One region of the Vibrio echinoideorum genome, then DNA from elsewhere that is predicted to be linked to it. Evidence: predicted binding sites of a transcription regulator. Region 1 holds the regulator's gene; each other region holds the start of a gene.

Region 1 (7,989 bases):
TTCGTCATATCGAACGTATTAGATATGACGCCTATTTCTTTATGACGCGGGCTTCTTACTATTGCATAGCGCATGTTGTGGCTTCTTTTACCACATTCACTGCTGCTATTGCGCAGGTTTTTGAGCCCAAACGTGAATATAACGGCCTAGCGACAGATATGGCTCTTGGCGACATAGCTGTTTTTCTAGTTCCAATACATCTTCAAATTGGTAATCACCCATGTACTCCATATTACCTATGTAGTCACTGAATGAGCGAATGCCTGACTTACCACAGATTTCTAGACCAGCGTCTTCTATCCATTGATAAACCTCTTCAGGCTTCAAGCCTTTTTGTGGTTGCAGCTTAAACCGTTTTCGATGTGGCATCCCATTCAATACATGAGGAATGTTGCCACAAATCACATTTTTCAGGACTAATCCGTGATGGTTATAAAACATTATCGAGGCAATACCACCCGGTTTTACTTGTTCTAGTAATAAATCAAGCGCCTCTTTCGGATTCGCTAACCACTCCATCACAGCATGAAACATCACAAAGTCGACTTTATCATCGAGATGTTCTGCCACGCTTTGCACTGGAGAATGGATAAATCGATACTGATCTAACAAGCCCGCTTCGCTGATACTTTCTTCTGCTAGCTTCAGCATTTCAGAAGAGAGGTCGCAAAGAGAAACGTTATGCCCAAGCGACGCAATTTTTTGCGACATCTGCGCAAGGCCGCCTCCAGCATCAAGCACATGCAGCGGCGAAGCTGATTGCTCAAATTTGCTCAAAGCTTGTTCTAAATCTTCCCATACGATGATCTGACGGATCTCTCCTTTGTCAGAGCCGTAAATGTTTTTTGCAAATTTGTGGGCAATATCGTCGAAATTACGGTCTTCAGTCACGGCTACTTGAGTTATTATGTCCTATCGTGCCTGCTATTCTGTCACAGGAATTTCAGGAATAAAGAGGCGATGTCTCTTTTTACTACTAAGTGATGTTTTTTCGGACTATTCGGATATGTTTGAGCTGAAAAAAGTAGTGTCTTCGTTACTGATGCCACTGCCAGCAATGTTAATTCTCGCTTTTCTGGGCTTAGCCCTAGTGATGTTTACTACCAAAAGGAAGACAGGTTGCCTAATTACCCTCTCAGCCCTGTGTGGTATTTTCCTAATCGCTTTCCAGCCAGTTTCTAGTCAACTTTTAATGCCAATGGAAAGGCAGCACACCGCTTTTTTACCCGTCGATGACACCATCGATTACGTTATGGTTCTTGGAAGTGGTCACGTCGTAGACGACCAAATCCCACCGACATCAGAACTAAGCCGAACTGGACTTATGCGTTTAAGTGAAGGCATTCGAATTTTGCGTCTTTACCCAGGCGCCAAACTTATTTTGTCCGGCTATGGCGCAGGCACTGAAGTCAGCAACGCAAGGATGATGGCTAAAGTGGCTCTAGCTCTTGGTGTAGCAAAGCCTGATATCATTCTGCTTGAAACTGCTAAAGATACGTGGGAAGAAGCACGACAAGCGGCAGCGTTTGTTAAGAATAAAAGAATGGTATTGGTGACATCGGCTAGCCATATGACGCGCGCACTCAATGAGTTCCATGCTGCAGGAATGAAGCCATTACCAGCACCAACAAACTACCTAGCACAAGAAGGGATTGTTGAACCTTGGAATAAGTACATGCCTAAAGCGCTCTATCTTGAGCAAACCGAACGTTATTGGCACGAAACGATGGGGTTAGTTTGGCAAAGTCTGCGCGATTGGCTAGACACAAGTAATGATAATGTTGAAGAGCCTGTAGTCATCCCTGAACCTTCTATTTTAGAAGAAGACAATGATGCAGTTTCTGCGGCCTAGTATTAAATCGATATATCTTGATTTTAGAAGAGTTAGTTCATAATCAAGAATGTGATAAGCAATAAAAAAGCCGAGACATAAACTGTGTCTCGGCTTTTTTACGCTTGTCACTCGTTGCTGATTAAAGCGCCCGAGGGAGGTTTAGTCACCAGCAAACATGTACCCTTCACCATGAACCGTCACAAAAATTTGTGGATTCTTAGGGTCAAACTCCATTTTTGCGCGCATACGACGAATGAGGACGTCGATCGTACGATCATTCGGCGCATCAACTCGGTGGCTAATCATATTCAAAATACGCTCACGACTTAATACTTTATTAGGGTAAGAAGAGAGTGCTACTAGCAACTCATACTCAGCCTTAGTCAGTTTAACCGGCTCGCCATTTTTGCTTAGCGCACGGCGAGGAATATCAAACGTCCATTCACCAAAACGAACAACAGACTCATCTTCTGTTTGTTCTACCGTTCCCGCCGCGGTTTTGCGAGCGGCAGCAATACGCCAAAGTAAGTTTTTAACTCGAACCAACAACTCGCGAAGTTCGAATGGTTTAGTAACATAATCATCTGCGCCCATTTCTAGGCCAACGATTTTGTCGATGCTATCCGTGCGTCCAGTAACTAAAATAATTCCAATGTCTGATTGACTGCGTAATTCGCGAGTTAGCATCAATCCATCTTCGCCTGGTAAGTTGATGTCCAGCATAATGAGATCAACGTTGTTTTCTTCCAACACCTTTCTCATTTGAGCGCCGCTTTCCGCTTCGCTCACTGTGTAACCTTCGTTCTGGAAATATCCAACCAGTTTACTGCGGGTTACCACATCATCTTCTACGACTAATACGTGATAGCTCATCTACACCACTTTTCTTATTTAATAGTTTCAGTGACTATTCTATTCATAACTAGTAACAATTCTAGTGGTACTGAAGATAAAAGCCAGAAACATGGATTTTTTTTGATACAAGACAATCTTAAACCTTGCTATTTATCGTCCATCGCAATTCAATATAGGCATTACTACTAACGAGTAACTTTGCGTTTCGCAAATAACCTTGTTATTCAGCCTTGGTGTGCTTATGCCCTAGTGACTTCAAGATGCTTATAAGTAACACCACAAGACTAAATCAGGATCTATGAAATGAAAGATACGAAAGCGTTCAACGAACAAAGAGCAGAAATATACTGGTGGCTATCAAGCTTATTTGCCAAAGAGCTAACTCAAGAAGAACTCGATCACTACCATTCTGTTGAAATTCGTTCTTTCCTTACTGGTTTAGGCGAAAATGAAACTCTGAAGCCTTCAATTGATAAGCTTGTAGACGCACTAAATCGTTTACAAACACGTGAAGATGCCCAACTGGAACTGTCTGCTGATTTCTGCGATCTTTTCTTAAAGACAGATAAACATGGTGCTCTGCCTTACGCTTCAATGTATATCGGCGAAACGGGTCTATTGAACGACAAGCCAGCTAAAGATATGGAAGACATCATGGCTAAGCACAACCTGGTCGTGAACAAAGATTTAAAAGAGCCCGCAGACCACATAGCTATCGAACTCGATTTCCTTGGCAACTTAATCATCCGTTCTAACGAAACTGAGCTTGAAGAAGAGTTAGAGAAATCGTTCGCCGTTCAACAACAGTTTGTCGAACAACAACTCCTTACTTGGGTGCCAAAGTTCAATGTGAAATGTCATGATGTTGACCAGTTTGGTTTCTACGCTTCCGTCTCGTCTTTGTTACTCGCATTTTGCAATTTAGACATTCAATATTTGGCGGGTGAATAAGCTAAGTGGATATCTAAGTAAATAAATTCAATAGAATGTGACAATTCACCCGGATTTCTGGGTGAATTTTATTGCGAGTCATTTCTAGTCAGTCTAAAATTGTGACCGCAAACGATAAAATATGAAACATTCACGAAATGCTATGCTTATTTAAGTTCAGAGCATTTCGGTGTTAAGACAGGCCGCTCAATAGCGGTTTTTTGTTTTTTAGCACTTTAGTACCCAAAGAGCCCTACAAATTTAAGCTCTTAGTTAAGTAGCTTAACGGCTACTTTATTCCGTACTTTGGGAAAGTAGCTTCTAATAGGATAAAACCATGGCCACTATTAAAGATGTCGCTCGCTTAGCAGGCGTATCAACAACCACCGTTTCTCACGTAATCAACAAAACACGTTTTGTTGCAGAAGCGACTCAAGAAAAAGTAAACAAAGCCGTAGACGAACTAAACTACGCGCCGAGTGCTGTTGCTCGTAGCTTAAAATGTAATACAACGCGCACTATCGGCATGCTAGTGACTCAATCAACCAACCTATTCTTCTCTGAAGTTATCGATGGTGTTGAGAGTTACTGTTACCGTCAAGGTTACACTTTGATCTTGTGTAACACTGGCGGTATCTATGAGAAGCAGCGCGACTACATTCGAATGCTTGCAGAGAAACGTGTAGATGGCATCTTGGTTATGTGTTCAGACCTAACTGAAGAATTAAGAGAGATGTTAGACCGTCACGCTGATATCCCTAAAGTTGTCATGGATTGGGGCCCTGAGACCTCTCAAGCCGATAAGATCATTGATAACTCTGAAGAAGGTGGCTATCTGGCAACCAAGTACCTTATTGAACGCGGTCATTCTAAGATTGCTTGCTTAAGTGGCCACTTAGACAAAGCAGCATGTGTAGAACGTATTGCAGGTTACAAACGTGCGTTGGGTGAAGCCAAAATAGCTACTGATGAGCGTCTAATCATTGAAGGCAACTTTGAGTGTGATACCGCTGTGATTGCTGCTGATCAAATTATTAAAATGGAAGATCGCCCTACAGCCGTATTCTGTTTTAACGACACCATGGCACTTGGCCTAATGAGTCGCTTACAACAACAAGGTATTCGTATCCCTGAAGATATTTCAGTGATTGGTTACGATAACATCGAGTTAGCTGAGTACTTCTCTCCACCATTGACCACGGTTCACCAACCGAAGCGTCGTGTTGGTAAGAATGCATTCGAAATTTTGTTAGAACGCATCAAAGACAAAGACCATGAAAAACGTGTATTCGAAATGCACCCCGAAATTGTTGAGCGAAGCACAGTTAAAACGTTAAATTAATTGATAAATTCAGTTTAGTTTAATCAAGCGCACCTTTAGGTGCGCTTTTTTTATCAACAACATCAATGAACCTGGTATCATACTGGAAAGATCATTAATTGAAGCGATATCACATTTTGAAATAACAAGTGTGAGCCTCATTCAACAAAAACTTTATTCTATTTAATCAGTCACGCACAGGGCAAACCACTCGAAAGAGTGAGACGCAAAGCTTCCGGCCTAAACCACTCGTTGGTATGGTAGCGGGGTTACCGATGGCAAAATGCAGTAGTTATTAATAATTTAGTAATTTACGGCTTATTGACAATTTAGTTGCAACATTTTGCTAATCTCTCGGACCTGCTTATTTGGTGGCGTAGTTCAAATACACCGAGATAAATAACATGGATAAACCGATACTAAAGGACTCGATGAAGTTATTTGAGTCCCTAGGAAAAATAAAATCACGCTCAATGTTTGGTGGCTTCGGTCTTTTTGCTGATGACACGATGTTTGCTCTGGTTGTAAATGACCAGTTGCACATACGAGCGGACAAATGCACAACAAAGCAATTCGAACAACAAGGGTTTCAACCTTACGTTTACAAGAAACGTGGTTTCCCCGTTGTTACTAAATATTTCGCTTTGCCTGAGGGCCTATGGCAGGATCAAGAGAAAATCTTAGAGCTTGCTACTACGTCTTTGGGTTTTGCTAAAGACGAAAAAGCTGAACAGTCTTCTGCTAAGCCAACTCGATTAAAAGACCTTCCTAACCTTCGACTCGCGACTGAGCGTATGTTGAAAAAGGCTGGGATAGATTCCGTAGAACGTTTATATGAATCTGGCTCTGTAAACGCGTTTAACGCCATCAAGGAATCTCATGCGTCCTCTGTTAGTATCGAGCTACTTTGGGCACTAGAAGGGGCTATCAATGGTACACATTGGTCTGTCATACCACAGCAGCGTCGTGAAGAGCTTATCAGTCGCGTCAATTAACATTGTCAATTCAAACGATACATAACTAAGCCGCATTTTTGCGGCTTTTTTTATATCTGCTGAAAGTTAATCTATGCTTTACCTGTCTATCTATACTAATGGTATGCATTGAAAATTTGAGGAAGTATCAATGAGTAAGAAAATGATATTGGGTATTGTATTGGTCGTGACGATCATCTTGTTGGGCGTAAACTTCGGCCAATACCTCACACTTGAGAATGCAAAGGCTCAACAAGCCGTTTTAAATAAGTACATTGATAGCAACTTCATCGCTGCGGCTGCTATTTATTTCTCAGCTTACGTAATGATTACCGCTTTCTCGATTCCAGGCGCAGCTGTTGTGACACTCTTGGGTGCCGCGCTCTTTGGTTTTTGGAATAGTTTGCTTTTGGTGTCATTCGCCAGCGCCATCGGTGCAACTATTGCCTTTTTAAGTAGCCGCTACCTATTGCGCGACTGGATTCAAACCAAGTTTGGCGATAAGTTGGCAACCATAAATAAAGGTGTTGAAAAAGACGGGGCATTTTATTTATTTTCCCTACGTTTGATTCCTGTATTCCCATTTTTTCTCATCAACCTTTTGATGGGTTTAACACCGATGTCGATTAGCCGATATTACATTACGAGCCAAATAGGGATGCTGCCAGGTACTGCTGTTTTCTTGAATGCAGGTACTCAGCTTGCAGAAATTGATTCACTTTCAGGTATCGTTTCCCCTTCCGTTTTACTTTCATTTGCCTTGCTAGGTATATTCCCAATTATTGCCAAGTGGTTGATGAACAAATTCCGTTCAACACCAGTCGTAGAATAAGGCGCTATCACAATGAAAATCTTTAGCGCATCAAATCCGACAGAAGCCCACATCATATGTGGGTTATTAGAAAGCGAGAATATTGCGTGTGAGGTCCGTGGAGAGGGTTTATTTGGCTTGAAAGGAGAAATCCCCTTCACAGAAGACACTGACCCTTACGTCTGGCTGTACGAGCCAGAATTGGCAAACAAAGCACGCACAGTTGTTAATGAATACCAAAAACAACAAGATTCCATTATCTATGAAGAATGGCTCTGTGGAGAATGCCACGAGGTAAACGAAGCCCAATTCGGTTCTTGCTGGCAGTGCGGTGCTGCCTCTCCTGAATAGAAGAGATTAAATAAAAGCTCAAATCAACTGGATCAGACACCTCCTCCAAACAAAAAATGGGAAGCTAAAATTAGCTTCCCATTTTTTTGGTAATCATGTTCTGTGGCAATAAAACTGAGATTTAATCATCAGCTATTAGCAACAAAATTTATCTCTCGGTCATTGAATTTGCTTTTGAATAAAGGCTATCGAACGTTGGTTAAACTCTTCAGGATTTTCCACGTTACATACGTGACCGCAATTGGCAATTTCTACCAGTTCACTCGACTCATGTGCTTCGACCATTTCTTTTACAGGCTTAATGAACATGTAGTCACGCTCTCCCATCAAGTACAGAGTCGGTATTGGTAGCTCTCTATCTTTAAAGTATTTCATCAATGGGTTTACATCTGCCGTTAAGATAAACCAGCGCTTGAACTCTTTCTGGCACAGTTTTTTGGCTTCACGTATAAACAGGTGACGAGACTCTTTTTGGCTTTTTTGCGGCATAACAACATAAGCAAAAAGGCTGTATAACCACATATAAGGGATTATGTGCTTACTCAAGTTACCCAGTTTTATTAACACTTGAGAGCGAGTGTTGAGCTTAGTGACAGCGCCGCCTAATACCATAGATCGTACACGCCCCGCCGCCAACTCTGCAACGTTACGTACAATAATCGTCCCTAAAGACATGCCGACGAAGTGCGCCGAACGAATTTTTAGGTGATCTAAAACTTTAAGAATATCGAGCGTTACCGATTTGAAAGTATAACGATTCGAGATCAGACCTTTAAGTATGTTATCTGACTTTCCATGCCCTCTTAAATCAATGAGAAGCAAATTGAAATGTTGTTTATACGCTTTGATCTGCTTGAACCAGATAGAGGAACTTCCTCCTGCGCCATGCACAAACACAACCCACTCGTCGCTC
Region 2 (7,989 bases), 710 kb from region 1:
GTTCACCAGCGTTTAGCTCAAGACCATTTACGTAATCTTTCGCTAGCTTAACTTCGCAGTCTAGTGCGTCGTTTAGGTAGTTAACTACAGGAGCTAGAGAGAACTCTTCGTTGTATTCGCCTTCAGTAGGACGACCAAGGTGAGAAGTAACCATAACTTTTGCGCCAGCTTCTAGGCAAAGTTTGATAGTTGGTAGAGATGCAAGGATACGTGCATCTGAAGTTACTTTACCGTCTTTTACTGGTACGTTTAGGTCAGCACGGATAAATACGCGTTTACCTGCAAGTTCCAGGTCAGTCATCTTGATCACAGACATGATTTGTCCTCTCAAATTTAAATAAAAATAAAGTTTTGGAAACTCAGCAACCCTGCTAAGCCTATAAATTATTCAACTGGTAATTCTTTAACTACTCATAATATGTGGACACTTAGCATTTATTTCAAGCTAAAAAATAAATAATCCACACATTTGCTTCTAGGTCTTACTTCTTGTCTTCAGAAGCTTGCATTGCAAGAACCGTATCCAGCATCCGGTTCGCAAAGCCCCATTCATTGTCACACCACACCAGCATCTTCACTAGGTGGCCGTTGCTCACTCGAGTTTGTGAACCATCAACAATTGCGCTATGGGGATCGTGATTAAAGTCGATGGAAACGAGCGGCGCTTCAGTATAGTCAACTATATTGTGTAATGTACACTGGGATGCATTAACAATGGTTTGATTTACGTCATTAACTTTCACATTTGTATTAATTGTGACACTTAAATCCATCGCAGTTACGTTTACCGTAGGCACACGCACAGATATAGCTTCGAACTTGTTAGAAAATTTCGGGAAGATCCTTTCAATACCTTTATGCAATTTGGTATCAACCGGAATGATGGATTGGCTTGCAGCTCGAGTACGACGAAGGTCACTATGGTATGCATCGATAACTTGCTGATCGTTCATTGAAGAGTGAATCGTGGTGATGGTACCAGACTCAATACCAAAGGCATCATCAAGCACTTTAATGATTGGAACAATACAGTTGGTGGTGCATGAACCATTAGAAACGATTCGATGATCAGCTTCAATGGTATCGTGGTTAACACCATAGATAATGGTGTTATCAAGGTCATTCGCACCAGGATGTGAAAACAGAACCTTTTTTGCCCCTGCAGCAATGTGCGCTAGGCCATCATCTCGACAACCGTAAACACCTGTACAATCGAGAACAATATCAACCTCAAGGTCACGCCAAGGCAACAACTCAATATCAGCAAGATGTAAGATACGAATCGTATCAAACTCTCCTTTATCTTCTGCACCAATGCCATGATGGACATAGATGTGCTCTTGATCGTTGGAGATCTTCTTACCGAAGCGACCGTGACTGGTATCGTATTGTAATAGGTGAGCCATAGCGTCAGGCTGAGCAAGCTCATTGACAGCTACTACTTTGATTTGTTGGCTTTTGCCACTTTCATAGATAGCGCGCAATACATTGCGCCCTATTCTTCCAAATCCGTTTATCGCGACTTTTAGCATAGTTCCGTACATCTAACCAAAATTTCGTGCAACAGATGATAACTGAATCCTACCTAAAAGGCATTACTTGAATAATTCAGCTTACTTATGACAGATTGATCTGTTGCTTGTAGGTATTAGTCTAAGTGAAAACAAATCCCAGATACAAAAAACCGAGCTTAGAGCTCGGTTTTTTCATTCATTTCATTGTTAGCACAAGGCTAGCAATCAATGATTAAGCAAGAAGCTCTTTTGCAGTGTTTACTACATTTTCAGTAGTGAAACCGAACATCTTGAATAGCTCGCCTGCTGGTGCAGATTCGCCGAACGTTGTCATACCGATGATCTTGCCACCGAAGCCAACGTACTTGTACCAGAAGTCAGCGATGCCAGCTTCTACAGCAATACGTGCTGTTACGTCAGCTGGAAGTACAGACTCACGGTATTCAGCGTCTTGCTTATCGAAAGCGTCTGTTGCAGGCATAGATACTACGCGTACTTTCTTGCCTTCAGCTGTTAGTTCAACCGCAGCGCTAACGGCTAGTTCAACTTCAGAACCAGTCGCGATAAGGATAAGCTCTGGCTTGCCTTCACAATCTTTCAGGATGTAGCCACCCTTAGCGATGTTAGCCACTTGCTCTGCGTCACGAGGTTGTTGTGCTAGGTTTTGGCGAGAGAAGATAAGCGAAGAAGGGCCATCTTTACGTTCAATTGCCAGTTTCCAAGCAACTGCAGACTCAACTTGGTCACATGGACGCCATGTGCTCATGTTTGGAGTCAGACGTAGAGAAGCAATCTGCTCAACCGGTTGGTGAGTTGGACCATCTTCGCCAAGACCAATAGAATCGTGAGTGTAAACTTGGATGTTCTGAATTTTCATCAGAGCCGCCATGCGCATAGCGTTACGAGCGTATTCCATGAACATTAGGAACGTTGCGCCGTACGGTACGAAACCGCCGTGCAGAGCCATACCGTTCATGATCGCCGTCATGCCGAATTCACGTACACCGTAGTGGATGTAGTTACCAGAGAAGTCTTCAGCGGTTAGCGACTTAGAACCAGACCACATAGTCAGGTTAGAAGGCGCAAGGTCAGCAGAGCCGCCCATAAATTCAGGTAGCATAGCACCGAACGCTTCTAGTGCATTTTGAGATGCTTTACGTGATGCGATGTTTGCTGGGTTAGCTTGAAGATCAGCAATGATTGCCGATGCTTTCTCTTCCCACTCAGCGGGTAGCTCGCCGTTAGTACGACGTTTGAATTCTGTTGCTAGCTCTGGGTGAGCAGCTGCGTATGCGTCAAACTTAGCATTCCACGCTGCTTCTTTCGCTGCGCCTGCTTCTTTCGCATTCCACTCAGCTGCGATATCCGCTGGGATTTCGAAAGGACCGTGTTCCCAACCTAGCGCTGCTTTAGTTGCTGTGATTTCATCAGCACCTAGTGGAGCACCGTGACAATCGTGCGTACCCGCTTTGTTTGGAGAACCAAAACCGATAATAGTTTTAGTACAGATAAGTGTTGGACGAGGATCCGCTTTAGCTGCTTCGATAGCCGCGTTGATAGCATCAGAGTCGTGACCATCAACGGCCGGGATTACGTGCCAGCCGTAAGCTTCAAAACGCTTAGGTGTATCGTCAGAGAACCAACCTTCAACTTCGCCATCGATAGAGATACCGTTGTCATCCCAGAAAGCAACTAGCTTACCAAGACCTAGCGTACCGGCTAGAGAACATGCTTCGTGAGAGATACCTTCCATCAGACAGCCATCACCCATGAATGCATAAGTGTAGTGGTCTACGATGTCGTGGCCTTCTTTGTTGAACTGTGCCGCAAGTGCTTTCTCAGCCATCGCCATACCAACAGCGTTGGTAATGCCTTGACCTAGAGGACCAGTAGTCGTTTCGATACCAGGAGCGTAACCGTACTCTGGGTGACCAGGAGTCTTAGAGTGCAGTTGACGGAAATTCTTAAGGTCTTCAATTGAAAGCTCGTAACCTGCAAGATGAAGCAGAGAGTAAATCAACATTGAACCATGGCCGTTAGACAGGATAAAACGGTCGCGGTCAGCCCACTCTGGGTTTGATGGGTTGTGGTTCAAGTGACCACGCCAAAGAACTTCAGCGATGTCAGCCATACCCATAGGTGCGCCAGGGTGGCCTGAATTTGCTTGTTGAACGCCATCCATGCTAAGTGCGCGAATTGCATTGGCTAGATCTTTACGAGAAGGCATGTCTGCTCCTGAGTACATAAGCGATTTAAAAAAGAGATTGATGCTAAAGTTTTCATTTTTATTAGCGCGGGTATTCTCTCAAACGACTTTAGTGACTGCAAACGTTTTACTGGCATTTTAACGGTCATTTTTCGCAATTTTCGAACATTTACGTCACTTGGTAACAGCTGATCTCAACCGACACGCAAACGTTTAGTTATGACATATCATAAAAAAGAGCTTGTAATTCGACCGCTGGAATTTAGAATAGCCGTCTAGATGTAGAAACACCTACAAAATATACTGTATTTAATGGCGGCGCTTCCTAGCTTGCGACGCCTAAAATTATTTGCATTTAACTATTTGCAACTAAAAACTATTTGCACCCAAAAACTAAAAGTGGAGCTCTCATGGCTAAGCACCTATTCACTTCTGAATCTGTTTCAGAAGGCCATCCAGATAAAATTGCAGACCAAATCTCTGATGCTGTTCTTGATGCCATCTTGGAACAAGATCCAAAAGCACGTGTTGCTTGTGAGACTTACGTTAAGACCGGTATGGTTATGGTTGGCGGTGAAGTAACAACGTCTGCATGGGTTGATATCGAAGAAATCACTCGTGAAACAGTACGTGAAATTGGTTACGTTCATTCTGACATGGGCTTTGACGCTAACTCTTGTGCTGTACTAAACACCATTGGTAAGCAGTCTCCAGATATCAACCAAGGTGTTGATAAAGCAGACCCTAAAGATCAAGGCGCAGGCGACCAAGGTATCATGTTTGGTTACGCAACTAACGAAACACCTATCCTAATGCCAGCTCCAATTACTTACTCTCACCTTCTTGTTAAAAAGCAAGCTGAAGTACGTAAGAGCGGTAAGCTTGATTTCCTTCGCCCAGATGCGAAGTCTCAAGTAACGTTCCAGTACGACCAAGGTAAGATTGTTGGTATCGACGCTGTTGTTCTTTCGACTCAACACTGTGATTCAGTAACAACGCCAGACCTACGTGAAGCGGTAATGGAAGAGATCATCAAGCCAGTACTTCCTGCTGAGTGGATCAACAAAGACACTAACTTCTTCATCAACCCAACAGGCCGTTTCGTAATCGGTGGCCCAATGGGTGACTGTGGTCTAACTGGTCGTAAGATCATCGTTGATACCTACGGCGGCGCAGCTCGCCACGGTGGCGGTGCGTTCTCAGGTAAAGATCCATCAAAAGTTGACCGTTCTGCAGCTTACGCAGCTCGTTATGTTGCGAAAAACATCGTTGCTGCTGGCATGGCTGATCGCTGTGAGATTCAACTGTCTTACGCTATCGGTGTTGCGGATCCAACATCTATCATGGTTGAAACGTTTGGTACTGAGAAAGTAGCTCACGAAATCATCATTGAAGCGGTTCGTCAACACTTCGACCTACGTCCATACGGTCTTCAAGAAATGCTGAACCTTCTTCAGCCTATCTACAAGCAGACTGCAGCATACGGTCACTTCGGTCGTGAAGAATTCCCTTGGGAAGCGACAGACAAAGCAGCAATCCTTGCAGACTTCGCTGGCCTAAAATAATTTAGCCACTGTAATTTGTTTCTTTAAAGCCCTTGCTTCTTAAGTAAGGGCTTTATTTTTATGTACTTACCTACCCTCTTCACCCCACAACACCCTCTACCAGTCTTCTTTACCGTTAACCACAAAGTATAAAAAGCGTTCGATAATTTGTGTTTTCCAACACTACTGACAATAGTTAAGGTAACTCCTAGAGGATCAAGCTCACATTTAGCCCCAATGTAGTTAAGCCTTATATCAATAGTTAAGTGAACGCTAGAGCAATAACTAGGACGATTCGAGCGATTTAGCTCTACACCATAACTCTCATGTAAACCACACCACTGAGCTTTATGGAATTATAACTAGGACGTTATTTAACTAGGGGGATATATGCCTCGTACCGTGCACCCATCGGAACTGAACGATAAAAAAGACAAGGTCAGCGATCAAGATTACGCTCGAACCATCCCTTGTAACCAAATTAGTATTTCGGCACCCTTTCATTGGCTGTCTCTAGCCCTGCATGACTTAGTCAAAATGCCTTTAATTAGTGCATTCTACGGACTATGCTTTATGGCAGCGGCCATCGCGATTGTTCAACTTGTCCAATGGCAAGGGACGCACTTAGTCGTGATGCCAAGCTTAATCGTATACATGTTGATTGGGCCGTTTCTTGCTCTAGGCTTGTATGACGCAAGCTGGGAAAGAGAAAAAGGACACAATGCTAGCCTGTTGCACTCAATGAGAGCTATTACACGAAACTCAACTCACCAATGGGCCTTTGCAATTGTCTTAATGGTCGCAATGATTTTCTGGATGCGAATAGCCGCATTACTACACGCGCTGTACCCATCGGTCCAAGGTGCGCCATTAACTGAGTTTGCTCCCTTCCTGATTACAGGTTCAGTGATTGGCTTGGTCATCGCCAGCTTAATATTCAGTATCTCGGCCTTTTCAATTCCATTAATGATGGAGAGACGTGTTGACGTGATGAGTGCGATTTTCACTAGCTTTAATGCCGTGAAATCGAACATCCCCGCAATGGTCGTATGGGCGAGTATTATTTGTGCTGGTATTCTGGTGGGCTTTGCTACCTACGGCATCGGTATGATCGTGACTATGCCGTTACTCGGGTATGGGACTTGGCACGCTTATCATGAAATCATCAAGAAGAAACATCACGTTTAAATCGTAGAGAGTTCGACGAGCAATGTTATTATGAGGCCTTAGCGTAAATGCTGAGGCCTTTTATCTGGAGTGAACTCGCTTGTCATACACCCCGCAACAACACCGAGCAAACAAGAAATTAGCAGAGTGCTTAATCGTCGCTAACCAACATTTCTCACGCGAATTCCCATGCCCGACCATCACTTACAAGTTAAGAGGTAAAGCGGCAGGAAAAGCCTACCTTCAGTTAAACGAGATAAAACTCAACCAAGTGTTATTCAACGAAAATGAAGACGCCTTTATTAACGAAGTCGTGCCTCATGAGCTCGCGCACCTGATCACACACCAGGTATTCGGACGAGTTAGGCCTCATGGCAATGAATGGAAATACGTAATGGAGAAGGTATTTAACGTACCTGCCAAAACGACCCACAGCTTGGAAATCACCTCAGTGCAGGGAAAAACTTTTGAGTACCGTTGTGATTGCACGACTTATCCTCTGTCGATAAGACGACACAACAAAGTTATCCGCAACCAATCGACTTATCGTTGCCAACAATGCCAACAAACCTTAGCGTTTACCGGCCTTCAATTAAGCTAAGCATTAAGATCACAAGATACCTCGAGTAAATGTAATAGAGAGAACTAACATTTGAGTGCTAGACTGGTATTCATCATACTTTTATCAGTCTTTTTCTATGCAAAAAACCACTCCAAAATCATTTGGCCTACTGGTGTCTTTTTACTTATCAATAGTATTTGGCCTACTGGTAACCCAAAGTGTTTTCGCCGCCCCGCCTAGTTCATTCTCGAAAGCAAAAAAGGAAGCAGTAAAGATTTATCTCGATCACCCTACTTCATTTTATTGTGGCTGTGACATCACTTGGAAAGACAAAAAGAAAGGTATCCCAGATCTGAACGGCTGTGGTTATCAAGTGAGAAAACAACAAAAGCGAGCTTCCCGTATTGAGTGGGAACATGTCGTCCCAGCTTGGCAATTTGGCCACCAGCGTCAGTGCTGGCAAGATGGCGGACGTAAAAATTGCACTCGAAATGACAAGATATTTAAGTCAATGGAAGCGGATCTTCATAACCTGACGCCTGCGATTGGAGAAGTAAACGGCGACCGCTCGAACTACAATTTCAGTCAATGGAATGGAATGGATGGCGTGAGCTATGGTCAGTGTGAAATGCAGGTCAACTTCAAACAACGTAAAGTGATGCCACCCGACAGAGCAAAAGGTTCTATCGCGCGTACTTACCTTTATATGAGCCAAGAATATGGTTTCAAGCTATCTAAGCAACAAACCAACCTGATGATGGCGTGGAACAAACAATTCCCTGTCGACAAGTGGGAATGTACCCGTGATCAACGAATCTATGCGATTCAAGGTAATCACAACCCATTTGTTTTCCCTGCTTGTAAATAGCACAACTCAGGCAAGCAACATCTCCAATTGCCTCCATCTCAAACAGGAGTTTCAGAATTGCCCTTGAAACTCTTGCTCTACCCTTGTTTTTTCAGTTAAAAGCATCCATGTTAGGCAGAGATAAAAAT
Region 3 (7,989 bases), 330 kb from region 1:
AACATGCAATGAAGAGTGGTTTAGAATGAAGCCGGGCGAATACGCGCTGTTTCATTTTGGTGAGTTGATTGGCAATAACCATCAAGAGCTGGAAGATGTCGCTTACGCACCGAAAAAGGTCGCAAGTCAGGCGCCGACAGAGGCTTTGAGCTAAAGCGACCAAATAATACTATTTTGAACCGGACAAACGAAAGGCCGCTTACTGTACTGATACTAAGTCAGTTAGCGGCCTTTTTGTTTTCTGATTTTGTGTTTGACGACTTGTTTTTCAGCGATCTGTTTAGCGAGAACGGTCTGAAGATCTATTCCTCTGCGTAACCGTGCTTACCTAATATCTTATCATCTAAGATCGCTTGCCCGTTGACCATTGATAGACGATTTTCAGCGAACCACTTGCAGACCATAGGGTAAATATAGTGTTCTTGGGTGAGAACTCGGCTTGCTAGTATATCGGCATCATCCCCTTCAAATACAGGTACCTTAGCTTGCAAGATCACAGGGCCGCCATCGAGTTCTTCGGTAACAAAGTGAACACTGGTTCCGTGTTCTTCATCTTGCGCGTCAATAGCACGTTGGTGAGTGTGCAGACCTGGGTATTTAGGTAACAACGAAGGATGGATGTTGACCATTTTTCCCGCGTAATGACGAACAAACTCTGAACTCAGAATTCGCATATAGCCAGCGAGTACAATCAGGTCTGGTTGGTAAGTATCGATCTGAAGCATCAATTCATGATCAAACTCTTCACGCGAGTTAAATTCTTTGGGATTCACCGAGTGAGCGTCAACACCGGCTAATTTTGCTCTCTCTAGACCAAAAGCATCCGCTTTGTTTGAGAAGACAGCGTTAACAGAAGCATCAATCATACTGTTATCGCAAGCATCTAAAATTGCCTGTAAGTTGCTTCCGCTTCCTGAAACTAACACAACGATGTTTTTCTTAGATTGACTGATTTTCTTCGATTGATTGTTTTTCATAGAGTGGGTCATGCGGTTGATTAACGAGAGAGTTTACAATTTACCTACATAAACTAAGGTTTTCTGCGGGCTAAATAGCAAAATGAGGACCAATAGGTCCTCATTTATTAACTAAGTCAGTGAGCGTATCACTTATTTGATTTCTACTTGCTCTTCACCTGCTTCAGCGTTTGCGATCTCACCGATAACCCAAGCATTTTCGCCTTCAGCTTTCAGTAGTTCAACAGCAGCATCTGCTTGATCTTTAGGTAGAGCAACAACTAGGCCAACACCACAGTTGAAAGTGCGGTACATTTCAAATGTTTCCACGTTGCCTTTCTCTTGTAGCCAGCTGAAGATAGCAGGCCATTCCCAGCTCTTGCCATCAATCACTGCTTTAGTGCCTTCAGGAAGTACGCGTGGGATGTTTTCCCAGAAACCACCACCTGTGATGTGCGAAATAGCATGAATATCATGCTCAGCGATCATCTTAAGTGCTGACTTTATGTAAATCTTAGTTGGTTCTAGTAGGTGTTCACCGATAGTGCGACCTTCTAGCTCTTCACTCTTATCGGCACCAGAAACTTCGAGTACCTTACGAATGAGAGAATAACCATTTGAGTGTGGACCACTTGAGCCAACAGCGATAAGTGCGTTACCTGCTGCTACTTTAGTACCATCAATAATGTCAGCTTTTTCTACAACACCAACACAGAAGCCAGCAACATCGTAGTCGTCGCCTTCGTACATGCCTGGCATTTCAGCCGTTTCGCCACCGATTAGTGCACAACCAGCTTGAACACAACCTTCAGCGATACCCGAAACAACGTCTGCAGCTGTATCTACATCTAGCTTACCTGTTGCGTAGTAGTCTAGGAAGAATAACGGCTCACCACCTTGAACGATTAGGTCGTTCACACACATTGCCACTAGGTCGATACCAATGGTGTCGTGTTTTTTCAGATCCAAGGCAAGGCGAAGTTTAGTACCAACACCATCAGTACCTGAAACAAGTACTGGCTCTTTGTATTTCGTTGGAAGTTCACATAGGGCGCCAAAGCCACCAATACCGCCCATTACTTCAGGGCGACGAGTGCGTTTAACTGCACCTTTAATACGGTCTACTAGTGCATTACCTGCGTCGATATCAACACCAGCGTCTTTGTAGCTTAGAGAAGAAGTATTACCACTCACGGGATAGTCCTCGAACTTAAGTTGGATGTGAAAACGGCGCTATTCTAACAGGGCTTGATTACCAAGAGCAAACGTTTGCGCGGTTTTTTTTATTAGAATAAAGATTCTGAAATAACCACACAGTTCGTGTATAATCTACAGGTTTGTTTAAATATTGCCGGAGTTGGAAATGAAAGTTGTTGAAGTGAAACACCCGCTAGTAAAACATAAAATTGGCCTGATGCGTGAAGGTGACATTAGCACTAAGCGTTTTCGTGAGCTAGCGACAGAAGTGGGTAGCCTTCTAACATACGAAGCGACATCAGACTTTGAAACTGAGCGTGTAACTATTAATGGTTGGAACGGTCCAGTAGAAGTTGACCAAATTAAGGGTAAAAAAGTAACAGTAGTGCCAATTCTACGTGCTGGTTTAGGCATGATGGACGGTGTTCTAGAGCACATCCCAAGTGCGCGTATCAGCGTCGTGGGTATCTACCGTGACGAAGAAACGCTTGAACCAGTACCATACTTCAACAAGCTTGCATCTAACATCGACGAGCGTATTGCTCTCGTTGTAGACCCAATGCTTGCGACGGGTGGTTCTATGATTGCTACTATCGATCTTATGAAAGAGAAAGGTTGTAAGCACTTTAAGATTCTTGTGCTTGTTGCTGCGCCTGAAGGTATTGCTGCTCTAGAAAAAGCGCACCCAGACGTTGAGCTATACACGGCTGCAATCGATGAGAAGCTAAACGACAAGGGCTACATTGTTCCTGGTCTTGGCGATGCTGGTGATAAGATCTTCGGTACTAAGTAATTAGGTTTCGGTTTAAGTTCATTTAAATAGTGATTTAAACTTTACCTGCTTAATTAGCCGTATAAATAAAAGGGAGAGCATTCGATGCTCTCCCTTTTTTGATCTTGTTAGGTTGTGATTCTTTTGAATCCAGCCTTATCGATAAATTAATCGATTTGAGCTTTGTCTACTACGGTGTTGTCGCCTAATTCTTCAGGAAGGACTAGGTTAAGTAGAATCGCTACGATACCGCACAAGCTTACGCCTTGTAGGCTAAAGTCGCCGATGCCAAATGCCATGCCGCCGATACCGAAGACCAACGTAATACCCACAATCACAAGGTTGCGTGATTTGTGTAGGTCAACTTTATTCTGAATTAGCGTGTTTAAGCCTACCGTTGCGATTGAACCAAACAGTAGAATCATGATACCGCCCATTACAGGAACTGGGATCGTTTGAAGTAGTGCGCCTAGCTTACCAACCAATGCTAAAACAATGGCTGTTACCGCAGCCCAAGTCATGATCACAGGGTTGAATGCTTTAGTCAGCATTACAGCACCTGTTACTTCACTGTAAGTTGTATTGGGTGGCGCACCCAGCATAGAAGCTGCAATCGTTGCTACACCGTCGCCAGCAATAGTGCGGTGTAAACCTGGTTTCTTAAGGTAGTCTTTACCGGTTACGTTAGAGATAGCAAGCATATCGCCCACGTGCTCAACGGCTGGCGCAATTGCAACAAACACCATAAAGAAGATAGCGTTGATGTTGAATTCTGGTGCAGTGAAGTTTGGTAGTGCTAACCAAGCTGCTTGAGCTACGGGGGTAAAATCAACTACGCCGTATACCAAGCTCGTTACATAACCCGCTACAATGCCACCAAAGATTGGTAATAGTTTAAGGAAGCCTTTCGAGAATACACTGATGACAATAGTCACTAGTAATGAAATAGACGAGATCCATAACGCTGCGTCTGCATCGATAAGTTGAACCGCACCATCGCCAGTTTTACCTAGCGCCATGTTTACCGCAACAGGTGCAAGGCCTAAACCGATCACCATAATCACAGGGCCAACCACGACGGGTGGAAGCAGTTTATGGATGAAGGCTACACCACGCACTTTAATCAATACACCCATTAACACATACACAACACCTGCTGCCATTAGGCCGCCCATGGTTGCACCTACACCCCAAGTTTGAATACCAAACATGATAGGCGCGATGAATGCAAAAGAAGACGCTAAGAAGATTGGCACTGAACGGCGTGTAATAAGTTGAAATAAAAGGGTACCGATACCCGCGCCAAAGAGTGCAACGTTGGGATCGAGCCCAGTCAGTAGCGGCACTAATACAAGTGCACCAAAAGCTACAAACAGCATTTGCGCACCTTGCAGAGCATTCTTCATGTTATGTCCTTAAAAATGGTCGTTATATGAAAAGTGAAAAATAAAATTCGCGGGATTCTATCACTTAGCAATCGATTGCCACACCAAATAGATCAAATTTATTTATCTTAGTGATGTTTTATCTCTTTCAAAGCAAGAAAAATTCAGTTTTGAAGTGAACGAATTATCATGGCTAGGTGATATTTTGTGGTTATTAAACACAGTGAGCGCTATCGACCTTGCCCCACAATCCATAGTTGCTTATCATCTAGGCACAAGATTTGAATATTAGGATCAGTATGCGCTACATAGCATTGTTGTTAATGGCACTATTAGCCTCTCCGAGTTATGCATTAACTCAAGTAGATATCTTTAGTGCTGAAGTTGCGATTAACGCTGAAAACAAACAGCCAGAACAAGTGGCAAGAAATACCGGTATGGAACAGGTGTTGATTCGAGCGACTGGCCAAACCGATGTTGCTTCGAATGAAACCATTCAAAAGGCGATGCGTAAAAGTTCGCAGTACATGTCTCAAATGAGTTTTGGTGAAAGCAATGACCAAGCAACATTGCGCATGCGTTTTAACGGTGCTCAAATCCGTTCTCTATTGACCCAAGCACAATTACCGTACTGGCCTGATACTCGTTCAAACATTCTTGTTTGGCTGGTAGAAGAGGATAACTACGACAAGAATATAGTATGGGAACACTCTAACTCTCAGTTGGCTTCTGGCTTACAAGCGAATGCAAAAGAGCGAGGTTTACCACTGACACTACCTGTTGGGGATTTTGACGATATTACGGGTATTGCGACGTCTGATTTGTGGGGCAGCTTCGTCACGCCAATCAGCAAAGCGAGTCAACGTTACCCTGTTGATGCCGTATTGGTGATAAAAGCTCAATCTTCAGGATTGCGTTGGACTTTGTATGATCAAAAGCCAAGTCAATTGACGAGTGCACCAACATCACCAGTAAGTGGTTCTTTATCGGGTAACAGCGCGACGACTTCTAAGAAGTTAGTTGACCAAATCAGTAACTACTACGCAGGTAAGAGTGCTGTCACTGTAGCCAGTGAATCATCAGAGTCTATTTTAACGCAGTTTATTAGCCTGAATAACGCTCAGGACTTCTTCAAACTGGAGAATTCACTTAAGCGTCTAAATTCAGTTGCAAGCTTAGATATTCTGAAGATTCAAAATAATGAAGTTACGTTCCGAATTCACTTATTGTCGACTCAACAAGAGTTTGAGCAAGAGGTTGAAAGCATTCGTCAAATAGCGAAGGTTGAAGAGTCTTACATTGAACCTGAAGTGAGCCCTGAATTTGAAACGCAAGACAACACCATGTCTGTAGGCGATGATTCAGCAGCTGCTACTGATGCGACAGTGAACAATGACGCAGAAGCGACGGCTAACGAAGCGGACTCAAGTATTCAAGTCATCAAAGGTAGCGAGTTATCAACTGAAGCGGATGTTGAGCTAACGAACACGTCTGACGTAACGCTAGAAGAATCTGACGCTGTAGAACTAACAGCTACTGCACCAGTGCATGCTAAGCCAAGCTTAGTATACGAATGGGTTCGCTAGTGATTGTCTTCTGACATGACCGATTGAAATGAATTTATGAAAAAAAGCCCTGCTAGAGTAATCTCGCAGGGCTTTTTGTTTATTGTCACTATTTTCTATTGGTACTAGCTCAGGACAACCTAATCTAGGTTACTGTTCGAACTTAGCTTTCTCTTTCCTTTCTACTTCAGAAAGGCGCTTAAGCTTGATACCCAACTCTTTGGCACGAAAGCGGGTAAATAAAATATTACCTGCGAAGCCTAGTGTTGTTAGTAGCAGTTCTACTGCCGCCAGAAGGCGTTCGCCACCGTCTACATACAAGATAGTTAAGGCGTGCAGGAAATAGAGCATTAAGACGAAGTTTGCCCAAGCATGCGTATAGGGTTTGCCCGCTAAAATCCCCGGTAATGGCAATAAAAGAGGAACAGCCCAAGCAATCGCAAGCGTTACATTACTTAGATGAGGGTGCGGCGAAAGTGTCATCTGCCAAGCAACCACCCACAGTAAAAGCAACAAGTTGCCCGCCAATGCAAGGTAGCGAAACAGCTTAGTTTTGGGAGACATCGCCTTCTCTGGCATATACATCATTGAGAGATTCCTTTCTGGTTTATAGCGATGCGCGCTAGCCGTTTACCTAGGTTTTGCGCCAACTCAATTTCTTCTTTGCTTAATGAAGCACTCTCTCCAGTACTGCTTGCACCATAAGGTGTGCCACCGGTTTGAGTGGTATGCAGCGCCGGCTCGGAATAAGGGATTCCCACCACTAGCATGCCATGGTGAAGCAGTGGCAACATCATGCTTTGCTGTGTGGTTTCTTGGCCGCCATGCAGCGATGAAGAAGAGGTAAATACACAAGCTGGCTTATCGATCAGATCACCATTGATCCAAAGTGATGTAGTGCTATCCCAAAAGTGCTTCATAGGCCCAGCCATGTTGCCAAACCAAACTGGGCTTCCTAGCGCTAAGCTATCGCAACATCGAAGTTCTTGTAACGTCGCAATAGGATCGGTTGGTTGATAACGCGAGTCAGGCTGTTCTTCTACCGTGTACACGTCGTTCACCGTTCTTAGCATGGCTTCGCAGTTCGGGATGGATTCAACCCCTCGTGCAATTTGTCTTGCTAGAGCCTGAGTGTTGCCGTGGCGACTGTAGTAGAGAACAAGAATGTTAATGCTCATATTGGCTTACAGGATCTCTAATACTTGCTCTGGTGGACGACCAATCTTTGCTTTGTTGTTAGCAACAACAACTGGGCGTTCAAACAGTTTTGGATTAGTAGCCATTGCTGAGAAAAGATCCTCATCAGTCACCGATGCATCGCCAAGGTTTGCGTCTTTGTAATCCGCTTCTTTGGTGCGCATCATGTCTCGAACGCTGTCAAAACCTAGTTGAGAGAAAAGTACTTTAAGTTGCTCAACAGTGAGTGGAGTGTGTAGGTACTTGATAACCTCTGGCTGTACGCCGTTTGCTTCAAGTAGTTCTAGGGTTTGACGGCTTTTTGAGCAGCGTGGGTTATGGTAAATCACGACAGACATGGTTCTTCCTCATTATTATTTTTTATTTAAATTTTTAGTTGAAGCCATCCGAGTGGCTTTTCCACTGTTTAATGTTGAGCTTTCTTTCTTATTTCAATGACAGAGTTACTGCTAGCAAATAGATTTATTGCAGCGACAAGAAACGCTCGCGCTGAATCATTAACTGATCAATTCGTGCGTCGTAACGTGCTTGTTTCAGGCTGCCTAGTTCTGCGATTTGACTAGCCTGCGTATAGTACTGAATCGCTTTGTTCCAATTGGCTTGCAGTGCCAAGATTTCTGCGCGAGCGGCAAGATCTTCGTCGCTATTACCAAGGCTAGTATTTACCTTTGAAAGTAGGTGCCAGCCATTGGTGTCGTTCGGGTTATCGTGTGTGTAACGTTGCAACACGCGAACGGCTTCTTGTAGATCTTCGTTTTCAATCAGTGCGTTGGCGTAGTTGATGGTCAGTACCGAGTTATTTGGTTGACGACTCAGTGCAGACTTTAGTTCTTTAATCGCAATTTCAGGTTGTTTCTGTTCAATGTGCAGATCCGAAATCGCATCCAAATAAAACAGATTGGTCGGGTCGCTATTGA

Evidence for each region. The regulator PurR, encoded in region 1, represses purine synthesis genes. The targets are predictions, from matches to a motif close to TNANGNAAACGTTTNCNTNA.
Region 2: a site for PurR is predicted at 3,922-3,941, ahead of metK (methionine adenosyltransferase). Genes of this name have one in related genera too.
Region 3: a site for PurR is predicted at 2,214-2,233, ahead of purM (phosphoribosylformylglycinamidine cyclo-ligase). Genes of this name have one in related genera too.

What each region holds. Positions count from the first base shown of each region.
Region 1 covers NZ_AP025483.1:1,184,938-1,192,926, reverse strand. Annotated here, with positions in the region: gene cmoM (tRNA uridine 5-oxyacetic acid(34) methyltransferase CmoM) at 106-891, opposite strand; gene elyC (envelope biogenesis factor ElyC) at 1,007-1,852, shown strand; gene torR (two-component system response regulator TorR) at 1,994-2,707, opposite strand; gene torD (molecular chaperone TorD) at 2,993-3,640, shown strand; gene purR (HTH-type transcriptional repressor PurR) at 3,957-4,961, shown strand; cyclic di-GMP riboswitch class I at 5,132-5,217, shown strand; gene OCV36_RS05485 (TfoX/Sxy family DNA transformation protein) at 5,345-5,935, shown strand; gene OCV36_RS05480 (TVP38/TMEM64 family protein) at 6,066-6,746, shown strand; gene OCV36_RS05475 (putative signal transducing protein) at 6,759-7,076, shown strand; gene OCV36_RS05470 (alpha/beta fold hydrolase) at 7,236-7,989, opposite strand, start outside.
Region 2 covers NZ_AP025483.1:476,660-484,648, reverse strand. Annotated here, with positions in the region: gene OCV36_RS02370 (phosphoglycerate kinase) at 1-316, opposite strand, end outside; gene epd (erythrose-4-phosphate dehydrogenase) at 483-1,532, opposite strand; gene tkt (transketolase) at 1,747-3,741, opposite strand; gene metK (methionine adenosyltransferase) at 4,131-5,285, shown strand; gene OCV36_RS02350 (DUF2189 domain-containing protein) at 5,655-6,452, shown strand; gene OCV36_RS02345 (SprT family zinc-dependent metalloprotease) at 6,532-7,032, shown strand; gene OCV36_RS02340 (endonuclease) at 7,130-7,861, shown strand.
Region 3 covers NZ_AP025483.1:854,482-862,470, forward strand. Annotated here, with positions in the region: gene OCV36_RS04005 (class II glutamine amidotransferase) at 1-154, shown strand, start outside; gene purN (phosphoribosylglycinamide formyltransferase) at 303-977, opposite strand; gene purM (phosphoribosylformylglycinamidine cyclo-ligase) at 1,110-2,150, opposite strand; gene upp (uracil phosphoribosyltransferase) at 2,320-2,946, shown strand; gene OCV36_RS04025 (uracil-xanthine permease family protein) at 3,093-4,331, opposite strand; gene OCV36_RS04030 (DUF2066 domain-containing protein) at 4,610-5,896, shown strand; gene OCV36_RS04035 (DUF2069 domain-containing protein) at 6,026-6,463, opposite strand; gene wrbA (NAD(P)H:quinone oxidoreductase) at 6,460-7,053, opposite strand; gene arsC (arsenate reductase (glutaredoxin)) at 7,060-7,410, opposite strand; gene bepA (beta-barrel assembly-enhancing protease) at 7,535-7,989, opposite strand, start outside.